DNA from 2 places in the Mesorhizobium sp. J428 genome. Region 2 is predicted to be linked to the other one. Evidence: riboswitches for the same ligand, from Rfam matches in the RefSeq annotation. Region 2 holds a riboswitch; the other holds the start of a gene.

Region 1 (15,972 bases), 2.0 Mb from region 2:
CTGGCCGCCGGCGGCCGGCGGCTCAAATACGACCGGCGCGTCGAGGCCTACGGCACGGTAGACGAGGCGAATTCGACGATCGGCATGGCGCGGCTGCACACCGCCGAACAGCATCCCGAGATCGACGCCATGCTGTTCCGGATGCAGAACGACCTCTTCGACCTTGGCGCCGACCTCGCCACGCCCGAGACGGACAAGCCGCTAGGCTACGAGCCGCTGCGCATCGTGGCGGCGCAGGTGGTGCGCGTCGAAGGCGATATCGATACGCTCAACGTTCGCCTGCAGCCGCTCCGCTCTTTCGTGCTGCCGGGCGGCTCGCCGGCTTCCGCGCATCTCCACCTCGCCCGCACGGTCGTGCGCCGCGCCGAGAGGATCGCCGTCGAACTCGCACGGATGCCGGGCGAAAGCGTCAATCCGGAGGTCGTGAGATATCTCAATCGCGCTTCGGATTTCCTGTTCGTCGCCGCCCGCGTGGTCAATGACAACGGCGCGTCCGACGTGTTATGGGTGCCCGGACAGAACCGGTGACGGTGGGGGCCGTGGGGGCGCACTGAATGTTCATTCCGCTGCACGACGCCAACAGCCTGAAATACATCAAGATGCAATATGTGACGATCGGGCTGATCGTCGCCAATGTTGTTGTCTGGCTGATGACGACCTTTTCCAGCGAGAATTTCGCGCAGGCGGCGGCGATCGGGCTAGGCTACATCCCCTCGACCATCTACGACCTCGCCGAGCGCGGTCCGGACCAGATCATCGTTCCCGACATCCTCACCTACATCACTTACGCCTTCCTGCACGGCGACTTCATGCATCTTGCCGGCAACATGCTGTTCCTGTGGGTGTTCGGTGACAATGTCGAGGATGCGCTCGGCCATGTCCGCTTCCTGATCTTCTACCTGCTCTGCGCCATCGCCGGCGCCTGGCTGCACGGCATCGTCGACGTGAATTCGCAGGTGCCGCTGATCGGCGCGTCGGGCGCGATCGCAGGTGTGGTCTCAGCCTATCTCCTGCTGCATCCGCGGGTGAAGGTCTGGGTGCTTGTGCTGATGCGCCTGCCGCTGCGCATTCCCGCCTGGATCCCGATCGTGCTCTGGATTGCCTTCCAGTTCCTCATGTTCGCAGCTGCCGGCAAGGAGCAGGTATCGTGGGCCGCGCATATCGGCGGCATCATTGCCGGCGCGGTGCTGATCGTGTTCATGCGGCGCAAGGGCGTGCCGCTCCTCGACAGGGACATCGTCACGCCGCGCGGCGCCGAAGTCGCCCTGCCGCCGCCGGCCACCGCGCCGGTTTCCCCGAGCGGCCCCTGGGGCCGGCAGTAGGACCATTGTCCAGCGGCCGTCGACCCGCGACGCGCACATGCGCTGTGTCGAACAGCACCGGGCTGACGTCGCCCGATCTTCGACAGGGCGCCGGGACCCTACCGGCCCCCAGGCAGCCCGCGGGATCGGCGACGCCGACACAGCCGCTTCGCGGCCATCGTTTGCTTATTGACGCGACTGGCCCCCACGACTAGAGCAACAAGCGTTTTTCGGGTCTTTGAGGCCCGATGTCCGTTTTCTAGTGCCGCCACGTCGGCAATTGGCAAGCCGGCAAGCCATCTGCGTGATAGCAGCGCCGGATACGCATCAGAGAGGAAATCGACGCATGAAAGTACTTGTGCCTGTGAAGCGGGTTGTGGACGCGAATGTGAAGATCCGCGTTAAAGGCGACGGGTCCGGTGTCGAGCTTGCCAATGTGAAGATGGCAATGAACCCGTTCGACGAGATCAGCGTCGAGGAAGCGATCCGCCTCAAGGAAGCCGGTAAGGTCGAGGAGATCGTGGTCGTGTCGGTCGGCCCGGCGCAGGCACAGGAGACGATCCGCACGGCGCTCGCAATGGGTGCTGACCGCGGCATCCTGGTCAAGGTCGACGAGACGGTCGAACCGCTGACGGTTGCCAAGATCCTGAAGGGCATCGCGGACGCCGAGAAGCCGGAACTGATCATCCTTGGCAAGCAGGCGATCGACGACGACGCCAACCAGACCGGCCAGATGCTGGCTGCACTGCTGGGCTGGTCGCAGGCAACGTTCGCCTCGAAGGTCGAGCTTGCCGACGGCAAGGCCAAGGTGACGCGCGAGGTCGACGGCGGCCTGCAGGTGATCGAGGTGAAGCTGCCTGCGATCGTGACGACCGACCTGCGCCTCAACCAGCCGCGCTATGCCTCGCTGCCGAACATCATGAAGGCGAAGAAGAAGCCGCTGGACGAAAAGACGGCCGGCGACTTCGGCGTCGAAGTGAAGGCGCGGCTGAAAGTGCTGAAGACCGAAGAGCCGGGCGGCCGCAAGGCGGGCGTGAAGGTCAAGACCGTCCAAGAACTCGTGTCGGCCCTCAAGGGCGCCGGCGTTATCTGAGGCGATCAGGAAAGGATCAGAACAATGGCAATTCTCCTCGTCGCCGAACATGACAACGCCTCGCTGTCGGACCAGACATCGAAGGCCCTCTCCGCTGCGCTGAAGATTGGCTCGGACGTCCACATCCTCGTCGCCGGCAAGGGCGCCAAGGCGGCCGCCGACGCGGCCTCCAAGCTCAAGGGCGCAACCAAGGTGCTGCTCGTCGAGAGCGACGCGCTGGCCGAGCGCCTGGCCGAACCGGTCGCTGCCACCGTGGTGGCGCTCGCGGGCGGCTACGACACGATCATCGCGCCGGCGACCACCATGGGTAAGAACGTGCTGCCGCGCGTCGCCGCCCTGCTCGACGTGATGCAGATCTCCGAGATCATCGAGGTCGTCTCGGCCGACACCTTCAAGCGCCCGATCTATGCCGGCAACGCCATCCAGACGGTGCAGTCGACCGATCCGAAGAAAGTGATCACCGTGCGCACCGCCTCGTTCCAGGCGGCGGGCGAAGGCGGCTCGGCTCCGGTCGAGAGCGTCAACGCGGCGGCCGATCCGGGCCTGTCCTCCTTCGTGGAGAACCGGCTGTCCGAGAGCGACCGTCCGGAGCTGACCTCGGCCAAGATCATCATCTCGGGCGGCCGCGCACTCGGTTCCTCGGAGAAGTTCCAGGAGGTCATCCTGCCGGTGGCCGACAAGCTGGGTGCCGCCGTGGGTGCCTCGCGCGCCGCGGTCGACGCGGGCTACGCGCCGAACGACTGGCAGGTCGGCCAGACCGGCAAGGTCGTCGCCCCGCAGCTCTACATCGCGGTCGGCATCTCCGGCGCGATCCAGCACCTCGCAGGCATGAAGGACTCGAAGGTCATCGTCGCCATCAACAAGGACGAGGAGGCCCCGATCTTCCAGGTCGCCGACTACGGCCTCGTCGGCGATCTCTTCACCATCCTGCCGGAGCTTGAAAAGGCTCTTTGACAGCCGGCCTGCAAAGGTATGAAATCTCCGGGGCGGGGTAGACGAAGTCTCCCCGCCCTTTTAGTTTGCACTGCACAAAGACCTGGGGCACTCGGGTCCGGGTGGAGACAGGGCGAGGAACATGGGCAAGATCGGAACCGTCGGCATCATTGGTGCCGGGCAGATGGGCGGCGGCATCGCCCATGTCGCGGCACTCGCCGGCTACGACGTCCTCCTCTACGACATCTCCAAAGACCGTATCGAGAAAGGCATCGCCACCGTCAGCGGCAACATGGCCCGCCAGGTTGCCTCCGGGAAGATGCCTGAACAGGCCCGCAACGCCGCCGTCGGCCGCATCCGCCCGGCCGAGACGATGCAGGATCTCGCTGGCGCCGACCTCGTGATCGAGGCAGCGACGGAGGACGAGACGGTCAAGCGTAAGATCTTCCAGCAGCTTTGCCCGGTGCTGAATCCGGAGGCGCTCATCGCCACCAACACCTCGTCGATCTCGATCACCCGCATGGCGGCGAGCACGGATCGGCCCGAGCGTTTCATCGGCATCCACTTCATGAACCCCGTGCCGGTGATGAAGCTGGTGGAACTGGTGCGCGGCATCGCCACTGTCGACCAGACCTTCGAGGCAGCGAAGGCCTTTGTCCATTCGCTTGACAAGACGATTACGGTGGCCGAGGACTTCCCGGCCTTCATCGTCAACCGCATCCTCCTGCCGATGATCAACGAGGCGATCTACGTGCTTTATGAGGGCGTCGGCACGGTGGAGGGCATCGACACGGCGATGAAGCTCGGCGCCAACCATCCGATGGGACCGCTGCAGCTCGCCGACTTCATCGGTCTCGACACCTGCCTGTCGATCATGCAGGTGCTGCATGACGGCCTGTCGGATACGAAATACCGTCCCTGCCCGCTCTTGGTAAAATATGTCGAGGCCGGCTGGCTCGGCCGCAAGACCGGCCGCGGCTTTTACGACTATCGCGGCGAAACGCCCATCCCGACGCGGTAGGGCATTTCTAGAACACGTCCTTACGCTTCCTGATTTCGGCGAAGATCGCCTCGTCGGACGCCGTTTCCATGCCGAGGTTCCTGCGGATCACCGGGTCGTGCCAGCGCAGGAAAGGGTTGGTCGACATCTCGGCCATCAGCGTGGTCGGCAGCGTCGGCTTGTCGGCGGCGCGCAGCGCCTCGATCTCCTTCGCACGCTCCTTCAGCGCCGAGTTGGTCGGGTCGACCGACAGCGCAAAGCGGGCGTTGGACAGGGTGTATTCGTGGCCGCAATAGACGACCGTCTCCAGCGGCAGTTCGGCGAGCTTCTTCAGCGACCGATACATGTCGGTCGGCCCGCGCTCGAACAGCCGCCCGCAGCCGAGCGCGAAGAGCGTGTCGCCGGCAAAGAGCAGTCCGTCCTTCGGCAGGTGGTAGCAGACGTGGCCGGCCGTGTGTCCGGGCGTTTCGATGACATGGACCGGATGGCCGGAGAAGTCGAAGCTCTCGCCGTCGACCACCGTCCTGTCGATCCCGGGAATCTTCGCGGCCTCCGCCTTCGGCCCGATGATCGTCAGGCCGAAGCGTTCCTTCAGCGCGAGATTGGCCTCGACATGGTCGGGATGGTGGTGCGTGGTCAGGATGACCGTCGGCCGCCAGCCAGTGCGCTCCACCGCCTCAAGGATCGGCCGCTCCTCGGGCGCGTCGATCACTGCCGTCTGCCCGGTCGAGGCGTCGTGCAGCAGGACGCCGAAATTGTCGCTTCGGCACATGAATTGTTCGACCATCAGGGGCATGAGCGGCTTCTCCGGGAGATGGCCGGAAGATAGGGCGGCCATCGGCCGATGTCATCCCGCGTTCCTTGAACAATTACCAACACATGGGTACGGTCGAGGCCATGTATGCCGACATTGTCGATCTTCGCGCCTTCTATTCGTCCCTGCTCGGCAGGCTGGCGGAGAAGTCGATCGCGGCCGCGATGGAGCCTGTATGGGCTGCCGTCCCCAACGAACGGCTGGTCGGCCTCGGCTACGCCCTGCCCTGGCTGGAGCGGTTCGGCACCGATGCCGAGCGTGTCTTCGCCTTCATGCCCGCGACGCAAGGGGCCGTGAACTGGCCGCCGCAGGGGCCGTCCGCCACCGCTCTTGTGTTCGACGAGGAGCTGCCACTGCCCGATTCCTCGATCGACCGGATATTGATGGTGCATGCGCTCGAGCACTCCGAGGACCCGCACGAGACGCTGAAGGAGATGTGGCGGGTGCTGGCCCCGAACGGACGCCTGGTCGTGGTCGTGCCGAACCGCCGCGGAGTCTGGGCCCGCCTCGAACACACGCCCTTCGGCACAGGCCGGCCCTATTCGCGCGGCCAGCTCATCAAGACGCTGCGCGAATCAAACTTCACCCCCGGTCCCTTCTCGGAGGCGCTGTTCTTTCCGCCGAGCCATCGCCGGGCGGTCCTGCGTCTGCATCACTATCTCGAGCGGGCCGGACGGCGCTTTTGGCCGATGTTTTCCGGCGTGATCGTCGTCGAGGCGCAGAAGCGGCTCTATCAGGGCATCCCCGTCAGCCGGCGCGCCTCGCGCCGTGTTTTCGTGCCGGTGCTCAGTCCGCAGGGCGCCGGACGCAGTTCGTTAACCGATCGGTAACCATCTTGTCGCAGCATTCTCCCGGGCAAATCGGGGAATAGCATGCAGATCACCCGCTTCGACGACCGGCGCGTCATAGGTGCCATCATCGCACAGCTTTCGGAGCTGGGCTGGGAGCTCGACGACCTCGACATGCATCTGAGCCTTCACGGCCCGGTCGATCTCGACTTGCTGCAGGAATGCATCCGGGAAGCCAACGAGGCTCGGACGGATGCATCGCTGCCCTTCGCCCGGGCCGCCTGATTGGATCCTGCGTTCTGCTTCCGCGCGACGGTTGTCGCACGGAGGCAAAAGTTACGCCGTCACGAGCGCCGGGCGCTGACCGATCTTGTCCAGCTCGAACGATGTCGTCTGGTAGACCTGGTTGATCCAGTTGCCGAACAGAAGATGGGCGTGCGAACGCCAGCGGTTGAGCGGCGGCCGGCTCGGATCGTCGTCCGGATAGTATTCGTGCGGTATCGCGATCGGCGTGCCCGCGGCGACGTCACGATCATATTCTTCCTTCAGCGACGTCGAGTCGTATTCGATGTGGTTGAACATATAGAGCCGGTTGCCGGTCCGTTCGGCAACGAGGCATGGGCCGGTCGCATCTGATTCCATCAGCAGTTCCAGGCTCGGCGCGGCGGACACGTCGGCACTCTTCACCTCCGTCCAGCGCGAGACCGGAATGGCGAAATCGTCCGAGAAGCCGGCGAGGTAAGGCGACGCCGGGGCGTTGTTGGTGTGCCTGAAGACCCCGAAGGCCTTCTGGTCCAGCGGATATTTCGGGACGCGATGGAAGTGCCAGGCGGCCGCCATGGCGCCCCAGCAGATGAAGAAGGACGAGTGCACGTTCGACTTCGTCCAGTCGAGAATACGGGTCAGTTCGTTCCAGTAGGACACCTGTTCGAACGGCAGCAACTCGATGGGCGCCCCAGTGATGATGAAGCCATCGAACTTGCGCTCCGCGACCTCCTCCCAGGTCTGGTAGAAGGAAATCAGGTGCTCCTCGGACGTGTTACGAGCCTTGTGGCCGCCGATGCGCACGAGCGACAGCTCGACCTGCAGCGGAGACGCTCCGATCAGGCGCGCGAACTGTGTTTCGGTGCGGATCTTGTTGGGCATCAGGTTCAGGAGCCCGATCTGCAGCGGACGGATGTCCTGGCGCAGCGCCGTCCGCTCGTCCATCACGGACACACCCTCACGGACGAGGATTTCCCGGGCGGGAAGCTGATCGGGTATCTTGATCGGCATCGCAAACTCCAAACAAAAACCGGCCTGCGGGTCGCGCAAAGCCGGTTGCAATCTGCGACGGCCCTTTAGCGACTTGTTTAACGTGGCTGCAAGCCGACCGGCCAAATCACCACGGGTTCACGCACCACATAGTCCCGCCCGGAGCGGGCGTCAATGGGACGGCGAACCGGCACAGCCGGCCCGCCGCGTCCCATCTCATGCATCGATGTCGACGTTCCTCGTCTCCTTGCCGACCAGCAACGCGCCCAGGGTGATGAGCGCCATGACCGACAGGTAGACGCCCACCCAGAAGGGACTGCCCCCGCCCGCGCTCCAGAGCGCCACCGCCACGAAGGGAGCGACGGCAGCACCCAGGATGGAGGAGACGTTGTAGGAGACGCCCGAGCCCGTATAGCGCACATTGGCCGGGAACAGCTCCGGCAGCAGCGCGCCCATCGGACCGAAGGTCATGCCCATCAGCGTGAAGCCGAGGATCAGCCAGGCCAGCACGCCGGGCGTGCCGAGCGAAAGGAGCGGCACCCAGCACAGGCCGAACAGGGCGATGCCCGTCGTGACCCAGATGAGTGTCTTGCGGCGGCCCCAGCGATCGGCCCAGGGGCCGGACACCAGCGTGAAGATGCCGAAGAAGACGACGCCCACGATCATCATCAGCACGAAGGTCCGGTAGTCGTAGCCGAGGCCCGGCACCGCCGCTGTAGTGGCCGCGCGACCGTAGCTGAGCGAGAAAGTCGTCATCAGGTAGAACAGCACGTAGGTCGCAAGCATGTAGAGCGTGCCGAGGATCAGCTCCTTCCAATGGTCGCGGAACGCGGCCGCGAGCGGCAGCTTCTGCACCTTGCCCTTCTTCACGGTGTTCTCGAAGGCCGAGCTCTCGACGAGGTTGAGCCGCACCCACAGGCCCACGGCGACCATAACGATCGAGAACAGGAAGGGAATACGCCAACCCCAGTTTAGGAAGGCTTCGGAAGGCCGCGAGGGATCGTCCGACGGCATCAGCGCCGCGATAATCAGGAACAGCCCATTGGCGATGATGAAGCCGATCGGCGCGCCGAGCTGCGGGAAGGTACCGAACACCGCCCGCTTGCCGGCCGGCGCGTTCTCGGTTGCAACCAGCGCTGCGCCGCTCCACTCGCCGCCGAGCGCGAAGCCCTGTGCGAGGCGCATGATCACCAGCAGCGCGGTGGCAAGCCACCCGGCGGTCTCGTAGGTCGGCAGCGCTCCGATCAGGAAGGTGGCGATGCCCATGGTGAGCAGCGCGCCGACAAGCGTGATCTTGCGGCCGCGCCGATCGCCGAGATGGCCAAAGAAGATCGCCCCAAGCGGGCGCGCCACCATGGCGGCGCCGAACACCGCGAAGGAGGCGAGCAGCGCAGTCGTCTCGTTGCCCGCCGGGAAGAAGAGGTGCGGGAACACGAGCACGGCGGCCGTGGCGTAGACGTAGAAATCGTAGAACTCGATCGTCGTGCCGACCAGGCTTGCGAGAATGACGCGCGAGCGCGGATTGGCTGGCGCTGCGTGTCCGGCATTGGCCGTCGCGATGGTCGACATGGATATGCTCCTTGGGAGGTCGGCAGAATCTGGCCTGGAGCGCCGCTTGCGCTCCGCTGCTGCCGCACGTCATGGTCCGGGATTGCGGCTGCGCTATCAAAATGACGGCCTCTCTTGAAGGTCCGATCCTGCATAGCCGCCATGCATGGTCGCCCGGGCGCGACAGGCGCATCCGCCGAAGAAGGCGGCCTCTGCAACAAGATTTCCCTCAAGAGGGAAGTCCGACACACGCGCCGTTCAAAATCGGTTGTCTGATTTTGACATACACCCTTGTGGGGAGGCAGGGGATGACACGCAGGTATGGAGCTAAGCGGCGTTATGTCGTCCTGCCCGGCGCGGGCGTGACGAGCGAAACCATGCCGTCCTCGGTGGCCGGCATGCGGGCGGGGATCGTCAAAGTCGCTGCGGACAACATCGGCCGCTACGGGCATTTCAGCGCCAACGCCATGGTGGCGGCCGCCCGCTCGGTCAGCGACGAGCTCGGCGAGGCAGTCGGCAGCAACGACTTCGAAGTCGTGTCGCAGCGATTTCCCGACGGCCCCGCCGTGGTCGCGATGACGCATGCGGGCAGACTCGCGCTGGAGGCGGCCAATCCCGACCTTCGCGTGCTGCCGATCACCAAATACTACCTGCCAGGCCGCAAGCCGCGGCGCGTGCGGCCGGCGCCATGCCGAGCGGCATCAGCGCTGTCGACGGTACTGGCACGATCTTTTCCGCCGACGCCAAGCAGCATTTCCTGGCTGGAGAGGTCAACGGGCACCAGAACGGCAAGGGCGTGACCGTGGGCATTGTCCATCGCCATAGGCCCGCAGGGAGGCGAAGGAGCGTCCGATCGCCCCGCCCGGTCGCGCCCCCCCTTCCCCCACCCCACCAAAATCCGCTAAAGGCACGCGTCTTCTCGAACAGGAACCGCCCGCCATGTCCGCAACCCTTCGTCCCGAGCCCAAACCCGGCGTGATGGACATCGCGGCCTACGTACCGGGCAAAAGCGCGGCCCCTGCCGGCGTGAAGCTTCACAAGCTCTCCTCCAACGAAAACCCGCTCGGCGCTTCGCCCGCTGCCAAGGAGGCGGTGAAGGCGCTGGCTGAAAAAATGGAGTTCTATCCCGACGGCGCCGCGACGAAGCTGCGCGAGGCAATCGGCGAGGTACACGGGCTGAACCCTGCCAACATCGTCTGCTCGAACGGATCGGACGAGATACTCGGCCTGCTGGCGCAGACCTATCTCACGGCGGGCGACGAGGCGATCATCACCGAGCACGGCTTCCTCGTCTACAAGATCTACACCCAAGCCGCGGGCGCTGTGCCCGTGACCGTCCGGGAGAAGGACGCGACCACCGACGTCGACGCGATCCTCGCCGCCGTGACGGACCGAACCCGCATCGTCTTCCTCGCCAATCCGAACAACCCGACCGGCACCTATATCCCATTCGACGAGGTGCGCCGCCTGCATGCCGCCCTGCCGAAGAACGTGCTGCTGGTGCTGGACGCGGCCTATGCCGAATTCGTGCGCCGTAACGACTATGAGTCCGGCATCGAGCTGGTCTCCTCGACCGAGAACGTCGTGATGACCCGGACCTTCTCCAAGGTGCACGGGCTGGGCGGCATCCGCCTCGGCTGGGCCTACTGTCCGGCCCACATCGCCGATGCGATGAACCGCATGCGCGGCCCCTTCAACGTCAACGCCGCCGCGATCGAGGCCGGCATCGCCGCGATCCGCGACCGTTCGCACGTCGAGCGTTCTGTCGCGCACAACGAGCAGTGGCTGGCCTGGACGACGGAAGAACTGACGAAGCTCGGCCTGACGGTGACGCCGTCGGTCGGCAACTTCATCCTGATCCACTTCCCGGCCGGCGAGGCGCATTCGGCCGCGAAGGCCGACGATTATCTCACCGCCCGCGGCTATGTGCTGCGCCGGGTCGCGGCCTACGGCTTCCCCAATGCGTTGCGCATGACGATCGGCACCGAGGAGGCCAACCGCGGCGTCGTCGCGGCGCTGAAGGACTTCCTCAAATGACCGAGCCGCAGTTCGAGAAGATCGCGCTGGTCGGCATCGGCCTGATCGGCTCGTCGCTGGCGCGCGTCATCCGCCGCGAGGGGCTGGCGAAGCATATCGCCATCTCCACGCGCAGCGCCGCGACGCTGAGGCGCGCGGAGGAGCTCGGCCTCGGCGACAGCTATTCGACCGATGCGAAGGAAGCGGTGCGCGACGCGGACTTGGTCATCGTCTCGGTTCCCGTCGGCTCGTCGGGCGCGGTGGCCGAGGAGATCGCGCCGGCCCTGAGGCAGGGCGCGATCCTGACGGACGTCGGCTCGACCAAGGGCTCTGTCATCGCACAGATGGCGCCGCACGTGCCGGCCGGCGTCCACTTCATCCCGGGGCATCCGCTGGCGGGCACGGAGAAGTCGGGACCGGACGCGGGATTTGCCGACCTGTTCGAGAACCGCTGGTGCATCTTCACGCCTCTGCCCGGCACCGACCCGGCAGCGCTGGAGAAGCTGTCCTTCTTCTGGCGCGCCTGCGGATCGAATGTCGACGTGATGGACGCCGAGCACCACGACCGCGTGCTGGCGATCGTCTCGCACCTGCCACATATCATCGCCTACAACATCGTCGGCACGGCGAGCGATCTCGAAGAGGTGGCGGAAGGCGAAGTGATCAAATACGCCGCCTCCGGCTTCCGCGACTTTACCCGCCTCGCCGCGTCCGACCCGACCATGTGGCGGGACGTGTGCCTGCACAACAGGGACGCGATCCTCGAAATGCTGGCGCGCTTCTCCGAAGACCTTGCCTATCTGCAGAAGGCGGTGCGATGGGGCGACGGGGAGAAACTGTTCGACCTATTCACCCGCACGCGTGCCGTCCGGCGTTCGATCATCGAAGCCGGCCAGGAAGTGGACGTGCCCGACTTCGGCCGCCAGGTCGTGGCGCATCCGCCGAAATCCTAGTGCCCCTCTGCCCTTCGCGCGAGAAGGGCAGAGCTAAGCTCTCATCTTCTCCAGCCAATCCTTTCCACATCCGCGATCGTGGATAATCGCCAGCGGGTCCTGGTGGTCGAGGCGGGAGCAGAGCCGGTAGACCTCCAGTGTCTCGGCGTTCATCAGTCCGCGCTTGTAGAGGGCCATCGCTGCCGCATAGCGCGCCCGGCCGGACCACGTCTCGCCGAGCGGCGTGCGGACCAGCGCCCAGTTCTCCGCGAGTTCGGCATCGTCGTCCGACATCAGAAATCACCTGGCGGCGTCAGCGTGCGTCGCGCGAGCTTGACGAAGGGGCGTTCGACGATCTTCGCGCGCTTCATCAGCTTCTGGTAGCGCAGCTCGCGCATGGCGTAGATCTCGACCCAGAGATCGTCGACGATCTTCGTGCCGTAGGGCCGTTCCAGACTGGCAATCGCAATATTGCGCTTGCCCGTCGGCGACCAGACGCCGGCCGTGACGATCCCCGCCTCCTTCGTCTTCCGATGATAGACGATCACGTGTTCGGCCGGGACATTGCCCTCGATCTCCAGGCCGACCAGCACATGCTTCAGCGTACCATCGCGCCGCGCGCGCTCAATGGCGCGACGGCCATTGAAATGCGGCTTGTCGAAATCGACCATCCAGTCGAGCCCGATCTCATCGGGCATCCTGACGCGGTCGGCGCGGACGGCGTGCTCGGCCGTGGTGAAATCGGTATTGGCGACGATGAATCCGGTCTCGATGCGGGCGCGGTTGAGCGCGGTGTAGCCAATGGCGCGGATGCCGCGCAGCTTTCCCGCGACGAACAGGTGATCCCACAGTGGCAGCGCAAGATTCGCGTCGACAAAGAGCTCGTAACCGAGATCACCGGTGAAGCCGGTGCGTGAGATGGTCACCTCGCCTGCGGGGAAGTGAAAGACGCGGATGTCGAACGGCTTCATCGTCTCGATACCGACGAAGCCCGCATCCTTGAGCGCCGCGCACGACATCGGCCCCTGCACCGCAAGCCCTGCGATTTCCTCGGTCTCCTCGCGCACGCTCACATCGAAGCCGATAGCGCTATCGAGCAGCCATGGCAGGTGGCGCTCCTGGCAGCAGAGGCGGAAGCGGGTGGCGGAGAGGCGGAACAGTGTGCCGTCGTCGAGGACGTGGCCCTCGTCGTCGCACCAGGCGGTACTGCACCTTGCCGGGCTTGAGCTTTGTCACATTGCGCAGTGTAAGCCGGTTGCAGAACACCTCCGCATCCGGCCCCTCGATGCGGTATTTCACCATCGGCGAGATGTCGAACACCGCCGTCTGCGAGCGGATGGCGAAATACTCCATCTCCTCGTCCCACAACGAATGCGGCGCCTTGTAGCCGGCCCAGGAATACCAGTCGTTCTGCTGCGACAGGGCGGCGAGGCGGGGATGGAACGGGGATTCGAGGCGCAGGTTCTCGATGTGGGATTGCGCGGCGCGGCGAGTGGCGAGAGCGTTCGTCATGGCGATGTAGAGCTCCTTCGCGCTGATGACGCCCCCTCCACCACTTCGTGGTCCCCCTCCCCCGTAAACGGGGGAGGATCCAGGTCACACCGGCGGTGCTGCCGCGGATCCTCCCCTGCGAAGCGGGGGAGGGGGACCGCCGAAGGCGGTGGAGGGGGCGCGAGGTCGACCTGTTGAAACACGGCCATCACCCCCTCCCCTTCAGCAAAGCCCGCGCCGCATTCAGCCCCGGCACGCCCGAAATGCCGCCGCCCGGATGCGAACCCGCAGACGCCAGCCATAGCCCGTCAACCGGCGCCGCATAACGCTCCGCCCCATAGAAGGGGCGGTTGACTAGCATCTGGTCGACCTGGAGTTCGCCGTGGTGCCAGTGACCGCCGGGCATGCGGTAGCGGGCCTCGATGTCGGCGGGGGTGAGCAGTTCTGCATGCTCGACCAGCCCGCCGATGCCCGGCGCATGGCGCTCCAGCACCGCCATGATCGCGGCAAGGAATGCCGGCCTTCCGGCCTCCCAGCCGCCCTTGAGCGCGTAGGGGGCGAACTGGACGTTGGCCGAGAGCACGCAGCCGCCGGAGGGCGCGAGCGACGGGTCAGACAGGCTCGGCAGCACGATCTCCATCACCGGCTCGGGCGACAGCTCGCCGTATTTTGCCGGGTTGAAGGCACGTTCCACCGACTGCGACGACGGCGCGATCACCAGCCGGCCTGCCAGCGCCTCGCGTGGCGCGCGGAAAGCTGGGATGCCGGACAGTGCAAGGTGGAGCTTCGCGACGTTGCCCTTCATGCGGATAGCCTGCGCCTTGCGCACCACCCCCGTGTCGAGTTCGGCCGGGCCGACCAGATCGACCAGCGTCGTGCGCGGGTTGATCGCCGAGACGACCGCGCCCGCGCGGATTTCCTCGCCGCCTTCGAGGCGAATGCCAACCACGCGACCTTTCTCTACTAGGATGCGCGAGACGGGTGCACCGCAACGGATGGTCACGCCCGCAGCCTCCGCTGCTTTGCGCATGGCCGCGACCACCGCGCCCATGCCGCCCCTCGGCATCACCTGCCCGCCCGCCTCGCCTGCAGTCTCCCCGGTCAGGCGATAGTAGAGGCCGAGCATCGAGGTCGGCGAGCGTGGGCCGAGATGGCTGCCGAGCACGGCCTCGAAGCCCACAAAGCCTTTCAGCCGGTCATCCGAAAGATGCTCGTCGGCGACGTCGTGGACATTCATCAGCATCATGCGCAGGAAATCGCGCATGTCCTCCTTGCCGAGTCGCTTCAGCGCAAGCGCGGCACCACCGTAGCCGAGGGCTTCGGTAAGCGGCATGCCGTGGAGGGAGGGCGGGAGTTTGGTGAGGAACGGTTTGAGGATGGCGGCGTAGCGCACGAGTTGTGCACGCATGGCGAGCCAGGCCTGCCTTTCGGAGACAGACACGTCGCCGCCGATTGTTTCACCCCAGCCGCCGGAGAGGAGGATGGGGTCGCGGTCGGGGGATATGAGCGCTGTCGGCGCAAGGCTGGGACGGGCGAAGGCGAGACCCTGCCCGGCAAGATCGAGTTCTTTGATCACCTCTGGATGCAGGCGGTTGAGGAGATGCGCGGTCGAGGCACGGTAGCCGGGGAAAAACTCTTCCGTCCGCGCCGGCCCGCCCAGTTCCGTATCGGCTTCCACCAGCAGCACCTTGCGCTCGGCCTTTCCCAGCACGGCCGCCGCCACCAGCCCGTTGTGGCCGCCGCCGACGACGATGACGTCCCAGCTTTTCTCAGATGACGTCATGGGCGTCGCTCATCTGGCGGTTGGGGCGCTTGAGGTCGCGCAGGATCTCGGCCGCGGCATTCCTGCCCGGCGCACCCATGACGCCGCCGCCGGGGTGGGTGGACGAGCCGCACATGTATAGGCCGCCGACCGGCGAGCGGTATTGCGCATAGCCCGGCACCGGGCGGTTGAAGAGGAGTTGGTCGAAGGTCAGCTCACCCTGGAAGATGTTGCCCTCGGTGAGGCCGACCTCGGCCTCGATCTCGCGCGGCGTGCGCACCTCCATGTGGACGATGCGGTCGCGGAAGCCGGGCGAATAATCGGCGATCTGGGAGATCACCGTCTCGGCGAAGGCGTCGCGGTCGGCGTCGGTCCAGTCGCGTCCGTCGATCTTCGGCGGTGCGTATTGCACGAAGCAGGACATGAAGTGCTTGCCGGCGGACGCCATCGTCGGGTCAAGCGTGGTGGGCAGCACCATGTCGAGGAAGGGGTCGCGCGAGAAGCGGCCCTCCTTCCAGTCGTCGTAGCCGCGCTCCATCCGCTCCACCGTGTCGGTAAAGTGCATGTCGCCCTTGAGGCAGGGCGAATCCTTCGGCAGCGCCGGGAACTCCGGCATCGAGTCGAGCGCGATGTTCACCTTGCCGGACGAACCGCGGATCTTGAAGTTCTTGACCCGCCGCAGGAACAGCTCGGGCAGTTCCTTCTCCTCGACCAGCTTGAGAAAGGTGCGCTTCACGTCGGCGTTGGAGATAACGATTTTTGCGCTCACCTCCTCACCGTTCGCCAGCACCACGCCGGTGGTGCGGCCGCTGCGCACGAGGACGTGGTCGACGCCGGCGCCGGTGCGGATGGTGCCGCCCGAGGCCTTGAAGGAGTCCGCCAGCGCTTTCGTCACTGCGCCCATGCCGCCCCGCGCGTAGCCCCAGGCGCCGATGGAACCGTCGACCTCACCCATATAGTGGTGGAGGAGCACATAGGCGGTGCCGGGCGACATCGGCCCGAGCGCGGTGCCGATGATGCCGGACAGCGCGAGATTGGCC
Region 2 (15,972 bases):
CCAAACCCAACGCGTTGACCTACGCACTTCCGCTCACACGCGGCGAGTTCATCGCGGTCTACGATGCGGAAGATCGGCCACATCCGCTCCAGCTCTACGAGGCGTGGAGCCGCTTCCACACGGAGGAAGAAGATCTGGCTTGCCTGCAGGCGCCGCTCGAGATCGACAACGGCGCGGCCGGCATCCTTCCGCGCATGTTTGCATTCGAATACGCGGCCCTGTTCCACCGCTTCCTGCCTTATCTCGCGAGGAAGGGGCTGTTTCTTCCGCTCGGCGGCACGTCCAATCATTTCCGCCGCTCCGCGCTCGAAGAGGTGGGCGCGTGGGATCCCTACAACGTCACCGAGGATGCTGACCTTGGTGTCCGCCTCGCGCGCTACGGCTACCGGACGGGCGTGATCTTCTCTCCCACGGGCGAGGAGGCGCCGGAACGATCGATCGTGTGGCTGAAGCAGCGCACGCGCTGGCTGAAGGGCTGGGCGCAGACATGGCTTGTCCACATGCGCAACCCGGCGGAACTCGCATCCGATATCGGCCTACGCTCCTTCGCTGCGGTCCAGATCCTGCTGGCAGGCCTGCTTGTCTCGTCGCTGCTGCATCCCATGCTGCTGGTGACGGGGATTTTTCTTGCGGCGAGGGCGATCGCTGCCGGGGGGGCTGACCCCGCTGCAGTTCTTTTTCTTCGCCATGGATGCCTTCAATCTCGTCCTGGGGCGGCGCGTTCCTGCTGCTCGGCTGGCGCGCGAGCCGGCCGCCGGCGCGGCGGGGGTTCTGGAAGATCGTCCTGTTTACGCCGCTCTACTGGATGATGATGTCCGCCGCCGCCTGGCGCGCGCTGTTCCAGCTGTTCACCCGCCCGCATCACTGGGAGAAGACGCCGCATGCGCGGCGCCGGCTTAGCCGCGCCGAGACAAAATCGGGCCGGGCTACAATCCGAGGAACGCCGGGCCGTCGCCAATGATCTTCGAATCCTCGGCGCCGATGACGGCCATGTCGCGCCCGGCATAGGGGATCGAGCGGAGGAGGCGCCGTATCACCGCGACCCGAGCCCGGCGCTTGTCGTTCGCGGCCACGATCGTCCATGGGGCATGCGTGCTGTGGGTTCGCTTGAGCATCGTGTCGCGGGCTTTGGTATACTCGTCCCACAGCTTCATGCCGGCGATATCGATCGGCGAGAACTTCCAGTTCTTCAGCGGCGAATGCCGCCGGTCGTGGAAGCGCTTCAGCTGCATCTCCTGGCCGATGCTGAGCCAGAACTTGAAGAAGCGTATCCCCTCCTTGCAGATGCGCTCTTCGAAATAGGGCGTCTCGTCGAGGAACTTCTCGTGCTGCTCGGGCGTGCAGAAGCCCATGACCGGCTCGACACCGCCGCGATGTACCAAGAGCGGTCGAAGGTCACGAATTCACCGGCCGTGGGAAAATGTGTCACATAGCGTTGATAATACCACTGCCCGCGCTCGGTCTCTGTCGGCTTGGTGAGCGCGACGTTGCGCGCGGTGCGCGGGTTCATGAATTGCCTGACAACGAATATCGTTCCGCCCTTGCCGGCAGCGTCGCGCCCCTCGAACACGATCATCACCCGCTCGCCCTTGTCTTGAAGCCAATGCTGCAGCTTCACGAGCTCTATCTGGAGCGTCTCGACCGTCTTGTCGTATTCCTTGCTTGCCAGCTTGTCGTCGTAGGGATAGCCGCCCGACTTCAGCGCATTCTTCTCGACCCAGTCCGGCAGCTTCGGATTGCCGACATCGAAGGTGCGCTCCTTGCCGCCGATCTTGAGTTTCACCTTCTCGGACGGCTGGTCCTCGGTCTTCGCCATGCTGCGGGCACCTTTTTCTCGTTTCAACTCATGCTATTGGGAGGGGGACGCGCGTAAAGCGCGTTGTCGCCGGACCGTGATGGTCGAGGATGGACAGGGTGCCGGCCGCGAGGGCCGCGGGTTTGCCGAGGGGCAGATGGAAGGTTCCGGCCTGGGTGAAAACGTGACGCACCGTCTCCTGTCGGCGCGCTGGATCCTCATCGCCTCCATCGCCGGCATCTTTCTCGTCGCGTCGCAGGGAGGCGCGGGCTACGGGCTTGCGGCCGCCGTCTGCGCCATTGTCATCGCGGTGACCGCGTTCGCGCCCCGCCGCAGTCTGCGCGAGCGCCGGGCGGATCGAGATGCCGAGGCCAATCGGCCGGCGCTGGCCTCGATGACCGCCGAGGCGCTGGCCGCCGCCGTCAGCGACCCGATGGTCATTTTCGACCGCAGCGGCTCGGTCGTCCATGTCAACAGCGCCTGCGCGGTGGCCTTCGCGGGCCTGTCGCCGGGCACGTCGCTGTCGCTGCGCTTCCGCGCGCCGGAAATGCAGGAGATGATTGCCAGGGCGCTGGCGCAGGGACGGCCGCTGTCGATCGACTATTCCGAGAAGGTGCCGGTGGAGCGCTTCTTCCGGGTGACCGTGTCACCCGTGGGCGACGGCGGCGACCGCTTCGTGATGATCTTCAAGGACCAGAGCGAAATCCGCCGCATCGACCGCATGCGGGCCGACTTCATCGCCAATGCGAGTCACGAACTGCGCACGCCGCTGGCCTCGATCTCGGGATTCATCGAGACGCTGCGCGGGCCGGCAAAGAATGATCCTGCGGCGCGCGAGCAGTTCCTCCAGATCATGCAGGCGCAGACCGCGCGCATGGCGCGGCTGATCGACGACCTGCTCTCTCTGTCGCGGCTGGAGATGAAGCCCTTTCTCAGCCCTTCGGACCGGGTCGACCTCAAGCCGCTGATCGAGGGCGTCATCGACGCGCTCAATCCGCTGGCGGAGGAGTCCGGGGTGCGGATCGACGCGGTCCTCGGCGGCGATCCGCTGACCGTGGCGGGCAATCGCGACGAGCTGATCCAGGTGTTCGAGAACCTACTCGAGAACGCCTGCAAATATGGCCGCAGCGGCGGGCTGGTGGAGGTGACGGTCAACCGCGCCGGGCAGCAGAACGGCATCGACATCTCCGTGCGCGACCACGGTCCCGGCATTCCGGAAGAGCACATTCCGCGCCTGACGGAGCGCTTCTACCGCGTCGACGTCGAGACGAGCCGCGGCCAGAAGGGAACCGGCCTCGGCCTCGCGATCGTCAAGCACATCCTCACCCGCCACCGGGCGCGCCTCACCATCGGGTCGCGGCCGGGCGAGGGGGCAACTTTCACGGTTCATTTCCCGCCCGCCGGCATCTGAATGAAACACATGACGGCTTCTTTTTTCCGTCATCGCCATGCTTTAGCGTGTCGATTCAACCTGTCGGAGGTTTGAAGACGCTCAATGCAAACGCAGCACATCGTTCGGGCCTATGATTCCGACCTGAAATATCTGGCAAGCCGGATCGCCGCGATGGGCGGCCACGCCGAGCGGATGGTCGAGCAGGCCGTGCAGGCGCTCGTTACCTCCGACCTCGGTCTTGCGAAGAAGGTGGTCGAGGACGACGCGGTGCTGGACGAGGGCCAGCGCGAGGTGGACGAGAAGGCGATCGTCGTCATCGCGAAGCGTCAGCCGATGGCCGACGACCTGCGCGAGATCATCGGGGCGATCCGCATCTCGGGCGACCTCGAACGCGTCGGCGACCTCGGCAAGAATATCGCCAAACGGGTCGTCGCCGTGACCGAGACGCAGCAGCCGCTCAGCCTGTTCCGAGGCCTGGAAGCGCTCGCAGAGCTCGCGCTGACCCAGCTCAAGGAGGTGCTCGACACTTACGCGTCGCGCTCGATGGATCGTATCCGGTTCGTCCGCGACCGTGACGACCAGATCGACGCGATGTACACCTCGCTGTTCCGCGAACTCCTCACCTACATGATGGAGGACCCGCGCAACATCACCGCCTGCACTCATCTCCTGTTCTGCGCCAAGAACATCGAGCGCATCGGCGATCACGCCACCAACATCGCCGAAACCGTCTACTACGTCGTCACCGGCCAGCAGATGCCGCCCGAGCGCCCGAAGGAGGACAAGAGCCACAAGGTGATGCTCGAGGACCTGGTGGACGATTGAGCAGCGCAGATCCAACGTAAGAAAGGCGGCTCATGGCCGCCTTTTCTTCATTTGGGTTGGCCCAAGGCCGCCTATCGGTTGCGGCGGCGCTCGGCGGCGGGCTGGAAAGCCAGCTTCGCGTGATATTTGCAGTAAGGGCCCGTCTCGGCGGACTCGTTGCCGCAGAAAGAGAAGTCCTCGCTCAAGGGATCGCCGTTGGGCCACTTGCAGGTGCGCTCGGTCAGTTCCACCAGGCGCAGCCGGCGCGAGATCGGCACGACGACGTTGTTCTGCACCGGGCGGATATAGGTCTGGGCGACCGCCTCGGTGTCGAACTGCACCTGCAGCGCCGTGGCTCCGATCGAAGCGGGCATGGAACGGGTCTGGCTCGACATGCGGCCTGCAGACTTGGACACACTGCCGGCGCTCACGGCAGCCTTTGGCGCCTTCTTTTGCCGTGCCGGCGCGGCGGTCGCCCGCCCACGGCTCGACAGCTTGAGCCGATGGACCTTGCCGATCACCGCATTGCGGCTGACGCCACCGAGGCTCGCCGCGATCTGGCTGGCGCTCAGGCCCTCGCTCCAAAGCTTCTTGAGAAGTTCGACGCGCTCGTCATTCCAGTTCATCTATCACGATCCTCGCGAAGTCATGCGGAGCAGGAATCCGAAAGCAACCCGGTAAACCGGGCAATACCACATCTATTCGGATTGATTGGTCCGCCGCACGAAATCTGGTATTTTGTTGTCCTTAAACTACCGATCGCTGGACTCCGTGACAAGAGTCCCGGATGCAACACGAATCGGATTTTTCGGTTTTCCCCAACTTGGGGCAGGGTGCCTGTCGATAGACCGGCAAAGCATCGGACGGCACGCGCCCACCTGCTATCCCTGCATTGACATCGCGGGCGAAAAAACCAATATTCCGCCAGCAGGCCGCCCCTCGGGCGGCTTTTTTGATTTGGGGTTTGAATTCGGCGAAAACAAGGTCCGCGCAGGAAGCCGGGCCACAATGCCGCGGATGGTGATGATGAACAGTGGAGCCCTCTTCGAGACCTTTGCACGTGCGCCTTTGGCCTTCGAGCGAGGCGAGGGTTGCTGGCTCACCACCACGGGCGGCGAGCGATATCTCGATTTTGCCGGCGGCATCGCGGTCAACTCGCTCGGGCATTGCCATCCGCATCTGGTCGCGGCGCTGACCGAGCAGGCCGGGAAGCTGTGGCACGTCTCGAACCTCTACAATGTTCCGGGCCAGGAGCGGCTTGCGGAACGTTTGGTCGCAAACAGCTTCGCCGACCGCGTCTTCTTCACCAATTCCGGCGCCGAAGCGTTGGAATGCGCGATCAAGACCGCGCGGCGCTACCACTATACGAACGGGCATCCCGAACGTTTCCGCATTATCACCTTCGAAGGTGCCTTCCACGGCCGCACGCTGGCGACGATCGCCGCCGGCGGCCAGAAGAAATATATGGAGGGCTTCGGTCCCAAGGTCGAAGGCTTCGACCAGGTGCCGTTCTTCGATCTGGAGGCGGTGAAGGCTGCGATTACACCGGAGACGGCGGCGATCCTGATCGAGCCGCTGCAGGGCGAGGGCGGCATCCGCGAACTGCCGCAGGGCGGCCTCGCTGCGCTGCGTAAGCTGTGCGACGAACACGGCCTGCTGCTCGTCCTCGACGAGGTGCAGACCGGCGTCGGCCGCACCGGCAAGCTGTTCGCCTATCAGTGGACGGATGTCGAGCCTGACATTGTGGCGATCGCCAAGGGGATCGGCGGCGGCTTCCCGATGGGCGCATGCCTGGCGACGGACGCAGCCGCCTCCGGCATGACGGCCGGCACGCACGGCACGACCTTCGGCGGCAATCCGCTGGCCATGGCCGTCGGCAATGCCGTGCTGGATGTTGTCCTGTCCGACGGCTTCCTCGACGAGGTGAGCCGCAAGGGCCTGCTGCTGAAGCAGGGCCTGGCAGCTGTCGCCGACGATTTCCCGCAGGTGGTGGAAGGCATTCGCGGCGTCGGCCTCATGGCCGGCCTCAAATGCCGGATGCCGAACACCGACGTGAACAAGGCGCTGCGTGGGCAGCACCTTCTCGCGGCGCCCGCCGGAGACAATGTCGTTCGTCTCCTGCCGCCTCTGATTGCCGACGACGACGAGATCCGCATCGCGGTCGACCGCATCCGCGCGGCCGCGGCCAACCTCGCCGCAGCGATCGACAACGCCGCCTGAGGCGGGAGAGTTTCATGAGTATACAGCCCAGACATTTCACCGACCTCTCGCTGGTGAGCGCCGAGGATCTGCGCCGCATCCTCGACGACGCCAAAGTGCGCAAGGCCGCGCAGAAGGCCGGCACCGCCGAGCAGCCGTTCGCCGGCAAGGTGCTGGCGATGATCTTCGACAAACCGTCGACCCGCACCCGCGTGTCCTTCGACGTCGCCATGCGCCAGCTCGGCGGCTCGACCATCATGCTCACGGGCGCCGAGATGCAGCTCGGCCGTTCGGAATCGATCGGCGATACGGCGCGCGTGCTGTCGCGTTACGTCGACGCCATCATGATCCGCACCACCGCGCATGAGCGCATGACCGAGCTGGCGGAGAATGCGACGGTGCCCGTCATCAACGGACTGACCGACGACACCCATCCGTGCCAGATCATGGCCGACGTGATGACCTTCGAGGAGCATCGCGGCGCCGTGAAGGATCGCGTCATTGCGTGGTCGGGCGACGGCAACAACGTGCTCCATTCGCTGATCGAGGGCTCGGCGCGCTTCGGCTACAAGCTGAACATGGCGGTGCCCGAGGGCAGCGAGCCCGAACAGCGCTATGTTGACTGGGCGCGCAAGAACGGTGGCCGGCTGACAGTAGGTCATTCGCCGGAGGAGGCGGTCGCCGGCGCGGACGCTGTCGTCACCGATTGCTGGGTCTCGATGAACCAGGAGCACCGCGCCCGCGGCCACAACGTGTTCCTGCCGTTCCAGGTGAATGCCGACCTCATGGCGAAGGCGAAATCCGACGCCCTGTTCATGCACTGCCTGCCGGCGCATCGCGGCGAGGAGGTCACCGACGAGGTGATCGACGGGCCGAACTCGGTGGTCTTCGACGAGGCGGAGAACCGCCTGCATGCGCAGAAGGCCGTGCTCGCATGGTGCCTTTCCGGAGCAGTCTGACGTGATGGAACCGAAACTTGGCGAGTTCGGCTTCGCCGGCGACGACCATGTCGTGCCGTTCGAGGTCGCTCCGCTCGACGTGCGCGGCCGCATCGTGCAGCTCGGGCCGGCGCTCGACCACATCTTGGCCCGGCACGACTATCCCGAACCGGTGGCGCGGCTGCTGGCCGAGGCGATGGTGCTGACAGTGCTGCTCGGCACGGCGCTGAAGTTCGAGGGCAAGTTCATCCTCCAGACCCGCTCCGACGGTCCGGTCGACATGCTGGTGGTCGATTTTGCCACGCCGTCTGCGATGCGCGCCTATGCTCGCTTCGACGCGGACCGTTTGGCCGAGTTCGTCGCCGCGGGCACGACCGCGCCGCAGGACCTGCTCGGCAAGGGCGTGCTCGCCATGACCGTCGACCAGGGCGAATACATGCAGCGATACCAAGGCATCGTCGAACTCGCCGGCCAGTCGCTGGACGAGGTGGCGCGCACCTATTTCCGCCAGTCGGAACAGATCCCGACCGATGTGCGCCTCGCGGTTGCGCGCCATGTCGTGCGCAGCGAATACGGACCCGACGAGCGCTGGCGCGCCGGTGGCCTGATCATCCAGTTCCTGCCCGAGGCCCCGGAGCGGTTGCGCCTGCCGGATCTGCCGGGCGGCGACGGCGATCCGGGCCAGGATTTCTCCGAGATTGCGGATGGAGCATGGCACGAGGCCGTGACGCTGCTGTCGACGGTCGAGGCGTCGGAACTGCTCGACCCGACAGTCGAGTCCGAGCGGCTGCTCTTCCGGCTCTTCCACGAGCATGGTGTGCGCGTGTTCGAAGGAGTTCCGGTGCTCGACCAGTGCTCCTGCTCGCGCGAGCGCATCCGCGGCATTCTGGAGGGCTTCACGGCCGAGGAGATCGCCGATTCCATCGAGGACGGCGAGATCAGGGTCTCCTGCGAGTTCTGCTCGAAGAAATACGAGTTCGACCCAGCCGAGTTCGTCACGTCTAATTGACGGTGCGGATCACGCCCGGAAGGTCCAGCGAAAAGGCTGGGATCGTTACGTCGAACAGCGCGCCTTCCTCATTGCGCATCGTGTAGTGGCCGGCCATGAAGCCGGTCGGCGTGGTGAGCGGGCAGCCCGACGTATACTGGTAGGTGTCGCCGGGATTGAGTTCGGGCTGGTCGCCGACGACGCCCGGGCCGCGCACTTCCTCGACCTTGCCGTTGCCATCGATGATTCGCCAGTAGCGCGTCAGCAACTGCACGAAGCCTTCGGAATTGTTCGCGATCGTCACCCGGTAGGCCCACACATAGCGGCTCTGCTCCGGATCGGAGCGGTCCGGCATGTAGATCGGCTCCACCTCGACTTCGATGTTGCGCGTGACGGCGCGGTACATGATGGTTTCCTGCAGTTGCCCTCGAAGTGTCGCCGAGCGCCTGCCGCCGGTCAACAGTCGATGAAGGTGAGGAGGTCCGATGCTCGACGGTTGGGCGCGCAGACGCATCGACCCGGCGCTTGATGCGATTGCCGGCGCGCTGCATGCGGCCGGCATATCGGCGAACGCGGTCACTCTCTCCGCCTTCGCGATCGGGGCCGGCGCTGCAACCGCTATCGCCCTCGGCCATCTCTGGGCCGGCCTCGTGCTCATCTTTCTCAGCCGCCTGTGCGACGGCCTTGACGGGGCGGTCGCGAAGCGGGCCGGGCGGACCGACCTCGGCGGCTATCTCGACATCGTGCTCGACTTCTCCTTCTACGGCATGATCCCGCTCGCCTTCGTGATCCTCGATCCGGCGAACAACGGCGTTCCCGGCGCAGTCCTGCTCGCCGCCTTCTACGCCAATGGCGCGAGCTTCCTTGCCTTTGCCGCGATGGCCGAGCGGCGCGGCATGAGCAGCGACGCACGAGGGCCGAAATCGCTGTTCTTCACCACGGGTTTGGCAGAAGCAACGGAGACGCTCGGCATCTTCGTCGCCTTCTGCGTGTTCCCGGTTGCGTTCCCCGTCCTGGCCTATTGTTTCGCAGCGATGACGGCGCACACGACGCTCTCACGCCTCATACTCGCATATCGACTGTTTGGAGAGACCAATGGATCGTAGGTCCGTCAGCTCAGGTTCCTATCTCGAACCGATCCTCGGCTTCACCCGTGCGGTGAGGATCGGGCAGCACATCGCCGTCGCCGGCACGGCGCCGATCCTCGTCGAGGGCGGCACGGCGGCGAAAGGCGACGTCTACGGCCAGACGATCCGCTGCCTCGAAATCATCGAGAAGGCAATCGTGGATGCAGGCGGAACGCGTGGCGACGTGATCCGCACCCGCATCATGCTCACCGACATGACCCAGTGGCGCGAAGCGGCGCGGGCGCACGGCGAGTATTTCGCCGAGATCCGGCCCGCCACCACCGTGGTCCAGGTCGTCGGCTTCGTCGACCCGGACTGGCTGGTCGAGCTCGAAGCCGACGCGATCGTCTCCTAGACTGCCGCCTTCAGCGCGCGGTCGAGATCCTCGATGAGGTCGTCCGTGTCCTCCAGGCCGACCGAGAGGCGCAGAGTGCCCGGCCCGATGCCGAGCTCCGCGCGCGCCTCGTCGGTGAGGTTCTTGTGCGTCGTCGTCGCCGGGTGGGTGATCAGGCTCTTGGCGTCGCCGAGATTGTTGGAGATCTTGACGATCTCCAACGCATTGGAGAGGGCGAACGCCGCGCTCTTGCCGCCCTTCACGTCGAAGCAGATCAGCGTCGAGCCGCCCTTCATCTGCCGGGCGATGATGTCGGCCTGCGGATGGTCCTTGCGCCCGGGATAGACCACGCGCGAGATGCCGGAATGATCTGCCAGCCAGTCAGAGATCTTACCGGCGCTTTCCGTCTGCTGCCTGACACGCAGCGGCAGCGTTTCCAGGCCCTTCAGGAGGGTCCAGGCGTTGAACGGCGACAGTGACGGGCCGGTGTGGCGGAAATAGTCGTGCAGGTTCTTGTCGATCCATTCCTTGTCCGAAAGGATCACGCCACCGAGGCAGCGGCCCTGGCCGTCGATATGCTTGGTCGCGGAATAGACGACCACATGCGCGCCAAGCTCCAGCGGCTTCTGCTGCAACGGCGTGGCGAAGACGTTGTCGACCACCACGCGGGCGCCGATCGAGTTGGCGAGCCTGGCCACAGCCGCGATGTCGACCACCTCCAGCGTCGGATTGGTCGGGCTTTCGAGGAAGAACAGCTTGGTATTCGGCCGTACCGCCTTCTCCCATTCCTCCTGCTTCGTGCCGTCGACCAGTGTGGCGTCGATGCCATATTTCGGCATCAGAGTCTCGATGACCCAGCGACAGGAACCGAACAGGGCACGTGCCGCCACGACATGGTCACCGGCCTTGACCGAGCAGAGCAATGCCGCCGAGACGGCCGCCATTCCCGAAGCGGTCGCGCGCGCGTCCTCGGCGCCTTCCAGCGCACACATGCGCTTTTCGAACATGTCGACGGTCGGGTTGGCGTAACGCGAATAGATGAAACCCGGCTCGTCGCCCTTGAAACGGGCTTCGGCGCTCTCGGCCGTCTCGTAGACATAGCCCTGCGTGAGATAGATCGCCTCGGAGGTCTCGCCGTGATGCGAGCGCGATGTGCCCCCATGCACGAGAGCCGTCTGCGGCCGCCAGTTCCTGTTCGCCATGTCCCAAAACCCCAACAACAAAAAACCGGCCGCGAGAAGTCGCAACCGGTCCACAGAGCCTTGCGGCCACACGGTCCTTTAGCGACTTGTTTTACGTGGCTGCAAGCCGACCGGCCAAATCACCACGGGATAACCGCCTCATAGACCTGTGGCCGACTTGCGTCAATCCGGCTGATCCGTAGAGATTCGCGGCGAGCCTGGGCGTGCGGTCCCGGCTGCCGTCGCAGATCCTGTGGGCGGAGAGAGTTCGAGAGAGTGAGTCCTTGCGTCAGACCGGCATCCTTCCCGACCGCGACATCGCCGCCCTGTTTTCCTCCGGCGCGCTGACGAGCGGCCGCCCGCTCGACGCCGACCAGATCCAGCCTGCCAGCCTCGATCTCAGGCTCGGAGAGACGGCCTGGCGCGTACGCGCGAGCTTCATGCCGGGGCGCCACGCGACGGTGGAGGACAAGCTGGCGCGGCTGAAGCTGCACGAGATCGACCTGCGCGAGAGCGCGGTGCTGGAGACGGGATGCGTCTACATCGTGCCGCTGCTGGAGAAGCTCGCGCTCCCGACTGACGTCTCCGCCTCGGCCAATCCGAAGAGCTCCACCGGCCGCCTCGACATCTTCACGCGCGTCATGGCCGACCATGCGCAGGAGTTCGACAAGATCCCGGCTGGCTATACCGGTCAGCTCTATATGGAAGTGAGCCCGCGCACCTTTCCGATCGTCGCCCGCACCGGCTCGCGCCTGTCGCAGATCCGTTTCCGCAAGGGGCATTCCCTTCTGTCGGAGGCCGAACTCGCGGCCCTGCATATCGAGCAGACGCTCGTCGCTTCGGAGGAGCCAAACATATCCGGCGGGGGCATAGCGCTCTCGATCGATCTCGAAGGCGACGCGAACGGGCTGATCGGCTATCGCGGCAAGCGGCACTCCTCGCTTGTCGACGTCGACAAGCGTGCCGCCCACGACATCCTCGACTTCTGGGAGCCGCTCCACAACCGCGGCAGCCGCGACCTGATCCTCGATCCGGACGAGTTCTACATCCTCGTCAGCCGCGAGGCGGTCCACGTGCCGCCCGATGTCGCCGCCGAGATGACGCCCTTCGATCCGCTCGTGGGCGAATTCCGGGTCCATTATGCCGGCTTCTTCGACCCCGGCTTCGGCCATTCCGCGGCCGGCGGCGCCGGCAGCCGCGCGGTGCTGGAGGTGCGCAGCCACGAGGTGCCGTTCATCCTGGAACACGGCCAGGTGGTCGGCCGCCTCGTCTATGAGCACATGCTGTCACGCCCCAAGGCGCTCTACGGCACCGACCTGAAGTCGAACTACCAGGCGCAGGGCCTGAAGCTGTCGAAGCACTTCAGGTAGCGCTGCCCGTCTTCCTGAGCTCACGCACCTCCTCGCGCAGCGCCCTGATCTCGCGCAGGATCTCGTCTTGATCCTCCTGTAGCGCCTCCCGCTCCGCGCTCGCCTCAGCCTCGTGCTCTTCCTCCATCGCGGAGACGATGACGCCGATGAACAGGTTGAGCACGGTGAAGGAGGTCGCGACGATGAACGGGATGAAGAACAGCCAGGCGGTCGGATAGACTTCCATCACCGGCCGCACCACGCCATCCGACCAACCCTCCAGCGTCATCACCTGGAACAGCGTGTAGAGCGAGGCGCCGATGTCGCCGAACCGGTCGGGGAAGGACTGGCCGTAGAGCTTCGTCGCCATCACCGCGAAGACATAGAAGACGAGCGCGAGCAGCAGGATGATCGATCCCATGCCGGGCAGCGCCGTGATGAAGCCGGTGACGACACGCCTGAGGGACGGGACGATCGAGATCAGCCTCAGCACGCGCAGGATGCGCAGCGCGCGCAGCACCGATAGCCCGCCGGTGGCCGGAATAAGCGCCACGCCGACGACCAGAAGGTCGAAGATGCGCCACGGATCCTTGAAGAAGTCGAGCCGGTAGACCGCGAACCGCGCCAGCAGTTCGAGCACGAAGACGGCGAGGATCAGGCTGTCGGCGATGGCCAGCGCCCCGCCGAACGCTGCCACTGCCGAGGGCGAGGTCTCCAGGCCGAGCGTGATCGCGTTGATGAAGATCAGGGCGGTGATGAGCGTTTCGAAGCGGCGCGATTCGATGAGCGTCTTGAGGGCGGTCACGGCGGCTCCGGCGAATGTTGGAAACTCGCAGACAGATGATGCGTGCGCCGCAAGCCGTCAAGCGCGATCCCTAAACAGCGGCGGTAGAAACGGTGGAGAGTTACTGCGGCAGGGTCTCCAGCAGGAAACGGACCTGGCTGCCGCCCATCACCTCGCCGATGTCGGCGGGCGACATGCCGCCCTTCAGCAGCGCCTCGGTAATCTTCGCCATGCCCGTCGCGTCGAACGGCGTCGTCACCGCGCCGTCGAAATCGGACCCGAGCCCGATATTCTCTGCGCCCACCAGATTGGCCGCATAAAGCTGCGCCCTGGCGATGTCGTCCGCGCTCGTGCCGCAGACGGCGACGTCCCAGAAACCGATACCGATCAGGCCGCCCTTGTCGGCGATCGCCCGTACCTGGTCGTCGGTGAGGTTACGGCCGTTGTCGCAGGTGCCGCGCACGCCGGTGTGCGAGACCACGATCGGCTTGGTCGCCATGGCCAGAACGTCGTCGATCTGTGCCATCGAGCCATGCGCAACGTCGACGATCATGCCTCTCGCCTCCATGCGGCGGATCATCTCGCGCCCGGCCTCCGTCAGCCCCGTTCGCGCGACGCCGTGTGCCGATCCTGCCATCTCATTGTCGAAGAAATGCGTTGGCGCCATCATGCGGTAACCGGCGTCGAACAGCACGTCGACATTGGCCGGATCGCCTTCCAGCACCTGGGCTCCTTCCAGCGCGAGCACGCCGGCCACGATGCCGGGCTCGACCTTGCGGCGCGCCAGAAACCGCTCCAGGTCACCGCGGCTGTAGATCATCGTCAGCTTCCCGTCCGATTTCGCCGCGAATTCCTTCAGCCGCTCCGCCTGGTAGAGCGCGCGTTCCTTCAGGCTGGTCCACGTCCTGATCGGCCAACGCTGCGCGACGGCGAGAAGCGTGATGTTGTCGCTGTCGGGCGCGTTGTGATCGATGTTCAGGCCGCGCGGTGTCTTCGATACCACCGAAAAGGCCTGCACCGCGACATTGCCTTCGATCAACCGCGGCACATCCACCTGCGCCCGAATGCCTCTTTCGAGCAGGTCGCGGCCCCACAGCAGCGAATCGGCATGGAGATCCGCGACCGTGAGCGTCTTGTGGAGTTCTGCCGCGCGCTCCGAGACGGAATAGGGTGGCGGTTCGATCACGCCATTCATGGCACGCTCCACCTCGGCGGGCGCGACGAAGAAGAAGATGCCGAGGCCGACGACGATCAGGACAACCAGGACCCCAAGGGCCCATTTCAGGAATCGCGGCATTGTCTCCCCCTCATGCAGACCATCCGACAGGTGCGCGCAAGCATGAGATGCGTCAAGCACCGAGATCCGGCGCCAGCGGAACAAGCGCCTTGACAGCGCACCGTCGGATCGCGGATGACTGTCGCCGCCGCGGGTGTAGCTCAATGGTAGAGCAGCAGCTTCCCAAGCTGAATACGAGGGTTCGATTCCCTTCACCCGCTCCAGCGCTTCTCCGGCCGAGCCACCAGCCTTCAATCCGATGGCGGTTAAACCTTCCCTAGGGGACCCTCTTTACTTGATTCAGTAGAAAAAACGAATCCGAATTGCACCGAAGAGTATGTAGGGCAAACATGCAATCTATGGCGACGTAGAAATCGGCACAGAGTATATTAAGCATCAAGAAAATATCTCGGCAATTGAATTACAATAAGACATATGTGTGACGAATTTCACACAATATGACATATACTATGTAATATAATCCGTATGACTGAGATAAAATCCAATATATTGCAAGATTTTCCTTGCCATCCGGTGTTGCAACTGTATTTTCCGTCCGGTCAAAAATTGAATCCTGGAGGATAGGATGACGAGGTTGTCGCATGCGGCCAAAATCGCCTCGCTGGCGGTTGGAGCCACGCTGCTGCTGGCTGGGACGGGCAGCGCGCAGATCGGAAACGGAGCACAGACGGTTGAAGCCTTTCCGTCCGGCCAATCGTCCGCTTCGGGTCCCGTCGGTCCGGGACTGAGCCGCCTGCCTACCACGACGCCGCGAGTGATGCCTTACCAGGCTACAGGCGGATCACTTCCGGCTGCTCAGGCTGCCGGCGCGATTGGGGAAAGCGGCGTGGGAAATAACGCGTACGGGCTGAACAGCGGCTACAAATGGCCCTATACCATTGCCCGAGTGGCGGTCATGGGCGCCCCGTTTAATACCGGGAACGGCGCGCTGGTTCCTGTTGCAAGCCGTCCGTATCGTTTTTCCGGCAAGCTTTGGATGCGCTTCGGCTCAAGCTGGTATGTCTGCACTGCTTCACTTGTGAAAAAGGGCGTTCTCATCACGGCGGCGCATTGCGTACATAATTATGGCCAAGCTGCCGCTGGTAATGCAAGCGAGGTGCGTTGGTATCCGGCAAACTACTCGTCTACGGGTGGCCCATGGGGGGCACTACCCGGCTCAGTCTTGGCGTATCCCCTTACCGTATTTTTACGGCACCGATACTTGCCAATCTGGTGCTATCGGTGTGGTCTGCAACAACGATATCGCCACAGTTCGGTTGGCACCACGCAACGGCGCCTATGCTGGAACTACTCTTGGCGGCTGGTATGGGTATGGTTGGAACGGCTACAGCTTCCTGGCGACACCCATCTTCGGCAACGCGACGGTCGCGGCGATCACTCAGATTGGCTATCCCTCGGCGATCGACAACGGCTATCTAATGCTGCGCGGCGATACGTTTGGTAAATACATTGCGACCACTGGTGCGAACGGTAAGCAATTGATGAACATTCAGATTGGCTCCGCCATGACCGGCGGTTCCTCTGGCGGTCCTTGGCTCGTCAATTTCGGCACATCTCCGGTTGTTACTGGCAGCGCCTCGCTTGGGAACTCAGCCGTCCGCAACACCGTCGTTGGTGTGACGAGCTGGGGCTATACCGAAGTGGGCGTCAACGTCCAGGGGGCATCTTGGTTCGGCCAGAATGCTGAGTTTCCCCTCGCCGCTTATGGCAGCTACGGCGCGGGCAATATCGGCAAGATCATGTACGATACTTGCACCCAGTCGCCCGCCAATTGCTAATCAGG

What was found. A riboswitch is a leader RNA that binds a small molecule or an ion and turns the genes downstream of it on or off. The one in region 2 is predicted to bind S-adenosylmethionine.
Region 1: it holds a riboswitch for S-adenosylmethionine, as region 2 does, so the genes downstream of both, metA (homoserine O-succinyltransferase) here and LRS09_RS17080 (O-succinylhomoserine sulfhydrylase) in region 2, are expected to answer to the same signal.

The regions. Positions count from the first base shown of each region.
Region 1 is NZ_JAJOMX010000001.1:1,396,347-1,412,318, forward strand. Features, by position in the region: gene LRS09_RS06940 (cob(I)yrinic acid a,c-diamide adenosyltransferase) at 1-528, shown strand, start outside; gene LRS09_RS06945 (rhomboid family intramembrane serine protease) at 555-1,322, shown strand; gene LRS09_RS06950 (electron transfer flavoprotein subunit beta/FixA family protein) at 1,648-2,394, shown strand; gene LRS09_RS06955 (electron transfer flavoprotein subunit alpha/FixB family protein) at 2,419-3,348, shown strand; gene LRS09_RS06960 (3-hydroxybutyryl-CoA dehydrogenase) at 3,470-4,348, shown strand; gene gloB (hydroxyacylglutathione hydrolase) at 4,356-5,123, opposite strand; gene LRS09_RS06970 (class I SAM-dependent methyltransferase) at 5,225-5,971, shown strand; gene LRS09_RS06975 (hypothetical protein) at 6,014-6,214, shown strand; gene metA (homoserine O-succinyltransferase) at 6,266-7,204, opposite strand; SAM riboswitch at 7,250-7,327, opposite strand; gene LRS09_RS06985 (MFS transporter) at 7,400-8,752, opposite strand; gene LRS09_RS06990 (hypothetical protein) at 9,040-9,531, shown strand; gene hisC (histidinol-phosphate transaminase) at 9,671-10,768, shown strand; gene LRS09_RS07000 (prephenate/arogenate dehydrogenase family protein) at 10,765-11,700, shown strand; gene LRS09_RS07005 (hypothetical protein) at 11,734-11,973, opposite strand; partial or broken gene LRS09_RS07010 (aminomethyltransferase family protein) at 11,973-13,191, opposite strand; gene LRS09_RS07015 (NAD(P)/FAD-dependent oxidoreductase) at 13,379-14,953, opposite strand; gene LRS09_RS07020 (NAD(P)/FAD-dependent oxidoreductase) at 14,940-15,972, opposite strand, start outside.
Region 2 is NZ_JAJOMX010000001.1:3,388,950-3,404,921, forward strand. Features, by position in the region: gene LRS09_RS17025 (glycosyltransferase family 2 protein) at 1-809, shown strand, start outside; partial or broken gene ppk2 (polyphosphate kinase 2) at 927-1,816, opposite strand; gene LRS09_RS17035 (ATP-binding protein) at 1,953-3,206, shown strand; gene phoU (phosphate signaling complex protein PhoU) at 3,291-4,013, shown strand; gene LRS09_RS17045 (GcrA family cell cycle regulator) at 4,085-4,618, opposite strand; gene LRS09_RS17050 (aspartate aminotransferase family protein) at 5,019-6,212, shown strand; gene argF (ornithine carbamoyltransferase) at 6,227-7,150, shown strand; gene LRS09_RS17060 (Hsp33 family molecular chaperone) at 7,155-8,138, shown strand; gene apaG (Co2+/Mg2+ efflux protein ApaG) at 8,131-8,523, opposite strand; gene LRS09_RS17070 (CDP-alcohol phosphatidyltransferase family protein) at 8,603-9,223, shown strand; gene LRS09_RS17075 (RidA family protein) at 9,213-9,599, shown strand; gene LRS09_RS17080 (O-succinylhomoserine sulfhydrylase) at 9,596-10,780, opposite strand; SAM riboswitch at 10,839-10,916, opposite strand; gene LRS09_RS17085 (2'-deoxycytidine 5'-triphosphate deaminase) at 11,044-12,129, shown strand; gene LRS09_RS17090 (ion transporter) at 12,122-12,913, opposite strand; gene LRS09_RS17095 (dipeptidase) at 13,014-14,189, opposite strand; tRNA gene LRS09_RS17100 (tRNA-Gly) at 14,319-14,392, shown strand; partial or broken gene LRS09_RS30370 (hypothetical protein) at 15,166-15,246, shown strand; gene LRS09_RS17105 (hypothetical protein) at 15,413-15,967, shown strand.